Regions from separate parts of the Pantoea sp. LMR881 genome, predicted to be linked through region 1. Evidence: predicted binding sites of a transcription regulator. Region 1 holds the regulator's gene; the other holds the start of a gene.
What was found. The regulator PhoB, encoded in region 1, activates phosphate uptake and scavenging genes when phosphate is short. The targets are predictions, from matches to a motif close to CTGTCATAAAACTGNCNNAT.
Positions count from the first base shown of each region.

Region 2: pitA (inorganic phosphate transporter PitA) is a predicted target of PhoB. The motif match lies at 1,020-1,039, and genes of this name have one in related genera.

Region 1 is NZ_JAPVOK010000002.1:1,424,515-1,427,677, reverse strand. It holds gene sbcD (exonuclease subunit SbcD) at 1-561, opposite strand, end outside; gene phoB (phosphate response regulator transcription factor PhoB) at 817-1,506, shown strand; gene phoR (phosphate regulon sensor histidine kinase PhoR) at 1,521-2,834, shown strand; gene O3W44_RS08600 (PstS family phosphate ABC transporter substrate-binding protein) at 2,853-3,163, shown strand, end outside.
Region 2 is NZ_JAPVOK010000002.1:2,505,720-2,508,882, reverse strand. It holds gene O3W44_RS13580 (NAD(P)/FAD-dependent oxidoreductase) at 1-958, opposite strand, end outside; gene pitA (inorganic phosphate transporter PitA) at 1,202-2,701, shown strand; gene uspB (universal stress protein UspB) at 2,731-3,066, opposite strand.

The DNA of each region.
Region 1 (3,163 bases):
AGTGGTTAAGTGGCCGGTCGCAATAATCGGCAATTTCATCTCATGCGCCTGCGCGGCGCTAAAGCTACGTTGATAATGTGCCGTAATCGCCTCAAGCAGGCTGATCTGCTTTTCGCGTCCTGACTGACCGGCGCGGCTGCGCATAATATCGCGTGGGCGCAAATAAGGGATGGCGCACAGCAGCGCGCCCGGTGCGCCCTGGCGATCGTTCAATACCAGCACGTCGCCATCGCCTTGCGGCGTGGCAATGACGCGGGTGTTTAAGCAGGCGAGCAGTTCGCGTGACTCATTCAGGGTGGCAACCGAATCGTGATTACCCGCCAGCACCACCAGCTGGCAGCCGCTCGGCTGAAGCGCCACGACAAAGCGGTTGAACATTTCACGCGCATAGCTTGGCGGTGCGCCAGTATCAAACAGATCGCCTGCAACAATTAGCGCATCGACCTGATGCTGCCCGATTTGCGTCAGCAGCCAGTCAAGGAAAGCCTGATGTTCAGCCGCCCGGCTTTTGTTATAGAAGAACTGCCCCAAATGCCAGTCCGCAGTATGAATGATGCGCATAAAACTCCCTGCCGTTACAAATTGCCCGGCGATTATACCTGTCATGGTCAAAGTTGCAGGTATCCCCTGGCGCTAAGCGAAATTTATTTGCTAAATAGCGGTGCGGTAACGAAAACAGAAAAATGTCGTGCCGCTGTCATAAACCGCTGTTAAAGCCTGATCTTACGGGGTATGTTTTTCATAAAAGTGTCACAAATCTGACGCATAATGACGCCGCAAATCCCAGTGACAGCCGTCATATCAGCAGGAGTAATAATGGCTAAGCGCATTTTGGTTGTGGAAGATGAAGCCCCAATCCGTGAAATGTTGTGTTTTGTTCTGGAGCAGAACGATTATCAGCCAATCGAGGCAGAAGATTATGACAGCGCGGTCGGGAAACTGATTGAACCCTGGCCAGATCTGATATTACTGGACTGGATGTTACCCGGCGGTAGCGGCATTCAATTTATCAAGCATCTGAAGCGCGAAGCAATGACGCGCGAGATCCCAGTCATGATGCTAACGGCACGCGGTGAAGAGGAAGATCGCGTACGGGGTCTGGAAGTGGGCGCTGATGATTACATCACGAAGCCTTTCTCGCCCAAAGAGCTGATGGCGCGCATCAAAGCGGTGATGCGTCGTATTTCCCCCATGGCGGTAGAAGAGGTGATTGAGATGCAGGGCCTGAGCCTGGATCCCTCATCGCACCGTGTAATGTCAGAAACCACGCCGCTGGAAATGGGGCCTACCGAATATAAGCTGTTGCACTTTTTTATGACGCACCCGGAGCGCGTTTACAGCCGTGAACAGCTGCTGAACCACGTCTGGGGCACTAACGTGTATGTGGAAGATCGCACGGTTGATGTGCATATCCGCCGTTTACGTAAAGCACTGGAAGTCTCTGGCCATGATCGCATGGTACAAACCGTTCGCGGAACAGGGTATCGTTTCTCTGCCCGCTACTAAACGGAGCTTTAACCGTGCTGGAACGCCTCTCCTGGAAGAGATTACTGTCCGAACTGGTGCTGGCGTGTCTGCCTGCACTGATCCTTGGTCTGCTGTTTGGCTATTTGCCATGGCTACTACTGATCAGCGTTCTGGCGGTGTTGCTGTGGCATTTTCATAACCTGATGCGCTTATCGCACTGGCTGTGGCTCGATCGCACCATGACGCCGCCGACGGGCCAGGCAAGTTGGGAACCGCTGTTTTACGGCCTGTATCAGATGCAGTTGCGTAACCGGCGACGTCGCCGTGAATTAGGCCATCTGATCAAACGCTTCCGCAGTGGCGCAGAGTCACTGCCGGATGCGGTGATTCTGACTACCGAAGAGGGCACCATTTTTTGGTGTAACGGCCTGGCGCAACAGCATCTTGGCTTACGCTGGCCCGAAGATAATGGCCAGAATATCCTTAACCTGCTGCGCTACCCCGAATTTTCCCGCTATATTCGCCAGCGCGATTTCGATAAGCCACTGACGCTGGTGTTAAATAATCAACACCATATGGAATTCCGCGTCATGCCGTATAGCGAAGGGCAATGGCTGCTGGTGGCGCGTGATGTAACACAAATGCACCAGCTGGAAGGAGCGCGTCGTAACTTCTTTGCTAACGTCAGCCATGAGCTGCGCACGCCGCTGACGGTGCTGCAAGGCTATCTGGAGATGATGAACGATTCGGTAATAAACGAGCGTTCACGGGGCAAAGCATTACACACCATGTCAGAACAGACGCGCCGCATGGATAGCCTGGTGAAGCAGTTGCTCACGCTGTCGCGTATTGAGGCGGCGCCGGTCATTGATATGAAAGAAAAAGTTGATGTGCCGGTGATGCTCAAATTACTGCAACACGAAGCAGAAACCCTGAGCAACGGACGCCATGAAATTCATTTTCACACCGATCCGCATTTAAAAGTCTTTGGCAACGATGAACAGTTACGCAGCGCCATCTCTAACCTGGTCTACAACGCGGTAAACCATACGCCAGATGGTACACGCATTGATATCAGCTGGTTGCGCAGCAAGCAGGGCGCAGTATTTAAGGTGTGTGACAACGGACCGGGGATCCCGCCTGAGCATTTGCCACGCCTGACCGAGCGTTTTTATCGCGTTGATAAAGCCCGCTCACGCGCGACGGGCGGTAGCGGGTTAGGGCTGGCTATCGTTAAGCATGCCCTTAGTCATCACGGTTCACGACTGGAAATCACCAGCATTCCCGATCGGGAGACCTGCTTTACCTTTACGCTGGCATCAAGGTTGATTGTCAGCGCCGGGATGCAGGAGAATGCCGTCCATTAATCGTTAATGGATCTCCTCATGCGCGCGTTTCTTTGCTTTCTTCTTCTACTGTTGCCTGCGGCTTCGCAGGCTCAGCCAGACACGCTTTCTGGCAACCTGAGCAGCGTTGGCTCGGATACGCTGGGTTATCTGATGACGTTATGGGGTGAAGACTTTAGTCGTCAGGCGCCGGGCGTGAATGTGCAGGTACAGGCGTCGGGCTCCTCTACCGCGCCGACCGCCCTGGCAGCAGGTGCTGCGCAACTCGGGCCGATGAGCCGGCCCATGCAGGCTGAAGAGCGTCAGGCATTTGAAGCGCGATACGGTTATCCACCGCTGGCGGTTCCGGT
Region 2 (3,163 bases), 1.1 Mb from region 1:
TTTTCACCAGTTCAGCCTGTTGTTTACTGTTGAGCTGCTTCAGACTGACATCCGGCACCACCTTCATCTCTTGCAGAATTTCTACCAGCCGCTTAGGCAGCAACTTTGCCAGGCTGTTTTTCAGGCTGAGATTAGGATGGGTTTCGCGCTGCACATTGATAAAGCCATCCAGGTCATTGGCGGGCGATAAATTGATGGTAACGAATTCGCCAGGCTGCCAGTAGCTGGAAATTTGCAGCACGGCCGGGCCTGATAAACCACGATGGGTGAACAGCATCGCCTCTTTAAAGAGTGTGCCATCCTGCGCTTCAATAGAGGTATCGAGGGCGACACCTGAAAGCGTCTGAAGCTGCTCCAGTAAAGGTTTGTGTAGCGTAAACGGCACCAGCGCAGCGCGGGTTGGAAACACCCTGAGACCAAACTGTTCGGCAATCTTATAACCGAACGGCGAGGCACCCAGACCCGGCATTGATAAACCGCCGCTGGCAATCACCAGTTTTTCGGCCCGGACGGTTGCGCCATTAAGTTGCAGCGTATAGCCCGCATCGTCGCGGCTTACGCTCAGCACCTCAGTACGCAGGCGCAGCGTCACCTGCCCTTTTTCACACTCTTTCATCAGCAGGTCGACGATTTGCTGCGCTGAATCATCACAAAAGAGTTGGCCAAGCGTCTTTTCGTGCCAGGCAATGCCATGCTTATTGACCGCATCAATGAAATCCCATTGGGTATAACGCGCCAGTGCAGATTTACAAAAGTGCGGGTTATGCGACAGATAAGCTGAGGCATCTGTATAAAGATTAGTGAAATTGCAGCGGCCACCGCCTGACATCAAGATTTTCCGGCCTGGTTTTTTGCCGTTATCCAGTAACAGCACGCGGCGGCTGCGAAGGCCTGCCTGTGCGGCACAAAACAGCCCTGCGGCACCCGCGCCAATAATGATAACGTCAAACTGTTCCACTGCTAATTACCCGCTTTACCTGAAAGGCGCTGATTGTAGTGATCTGCTCATACAGACGCCAGTGTCAAAAAAATGCCGCAAATGTGTCATATTGTAAATGATTAATTTTTAAACCTTTTTGTCTTTCCACACCCGGTGAATTACAGGTTTACGACAAATTAAGGCTATATTTTCCTTTCCCATACAGCACGTTGTCGCGGATAATGCGCCGCGTTCATGTCCTCCCAAAATGGCGTAACGTTTATGCTACATCTGTTTGCTGGCCTGGATCTTAGTACCGGCCTGTTATTGGTTCTTGCCCTGCTGTTTGTATTGTTTTATGAAGCAATCAACGGCTTCCACGACACGGCCAACGCAGTTGCGACGGTCATTTATACTCGTGCCATGCGCGCCCAGCTTGCTGTGGTTATGGCCGGCGTATTCAACTTCTTTGGTGTACTGCTCGGTGGTTTGAGTGTTGCTTATGCCATTGTTCACATGCTTCCCACCGACTTGTTGTTAAATGTCGGATCGGCTCACGGTCTCGCCATGGTGTTTTCTATGCTACTGGCGGCGATCATCTGGAACCTCGGTACCTGGTATTTAGGGTTACCGGCCTCCAGCTCCCATACCCTGATCGGCGCGATTATCGGTATCGGTCTTACCAACGCATTAATGAATGGCACGTCAGTCGTTGATGCGCTTAACATTCCGAAAGTCATTAACATTTTTCTGTCATTGATTCTGTCGCCGATTGTCGGCCTGCTGATTGCGGGTGGGTTGATTTTTATCCTGCGCCGTTACTGGAGCGGTACGAAAAAACGTGCACGTATTCATATGACGCCTGCTGACCGTGAGAAGATCGATGGCAAGAAAAAGCCGCCGTTCTGGACGCGCACTGCGTTAATTATCTCCGCTATTGGGGTGAGTTATTCGCACGGCGCAAACGATGGTCAGAAAGGTATTGGCCTGATCATGCTGGTTCTGATTGGCGTTGCACCAGCAGGTTTCGTGGTGAATATGAATTCATCCGGTTACGACATTACACGTACCCGCGATGCGGTTAATCATCTTGAGCAATATTATCAGCAACACAATCAATCGCTGACGCATGTTGTTCAAATGGCGCCGCCTGCGCTGCCGACACCGGAAGAGGTGCCGTCAGGTCCGCATGAGTTCCATTGCGATAGTGCCCGGGCATTACAGGCTGTTCAGCGTGCACAAGGCTTGCTGAATAATCTACAAAGCTATGATCAACTGTCTGTTGATCAGCGTAGCCAGATGCGCCGCTTGCTGTTGTGTATCTCTGATACCGCCGACAAAGCAGCCAAGCTGCCGGAAACCAGCCCGGATGACAAACGCTTCCTCAACAAGCTGAAAGGCGATTTGTTAGGCACTATTGAGTATGCGCCTGTCTGGATTATCGTGGCGGTTGCGTTAGCACTGGGCACCGGCACCATGATTGGCTGGCGTCGTGTTGCAACCACTATCGGTGAAAAAATCGGTAAGAAGGGCATGACCTATGCGCAGGGTATGTCCGCACAGGTTACCGCTGCGTTGTCAATTGGTATTGCCAGCTATACCGGCATGCCGGTTTCTACCACGCATATCCTCTCCTCTTCTGTCGCCGGTACGATGCTGGTAGACGGCGGCGGATTACAGAGGCGAACCATTAAGAACATTGCTATGGCATGGGTATTTACTCTGCCGGTGTGTATCGTACTTTCAGGTTCGCTGTACTGGATTGCGCTAAAACTGGTGTAATTTATCAAGGGCGACATTAGTCGCCCTTTTTAATGCCAGATAGCCATCGCAATCAGGCTAATCACCACTAACCCGCACAGTGCACTGGTCAAAATAAACTGACCACGTACCCGCTCACAGCGACGAATAAACTCGTCGTCATGATGATCAAGATAACGTTTTGCCCAGATATAGCGCACCAGCCGCACCTGCTTGCTTGGCTGTCCATGAGAAGTGAAAAAACCCGCGCCATCAACGTACTGATACAGCAGCGGATCGCAACCACGTAGTACCGCTAACAATGCGCGCAGAGAAGAGAAATAGCGCGCCATATTCACAATACAAACCACACACAGAGCCCAAAAAAGCGCGATAGTGCTAATCATGTTCCCCTCCCAGTTGGAGCGGCAGAGACGAATGCAGCAGCGTAACGCTGTAAACGCTCCACAGAAATTCCCAACCACTGAATGAACCAGACGGCGA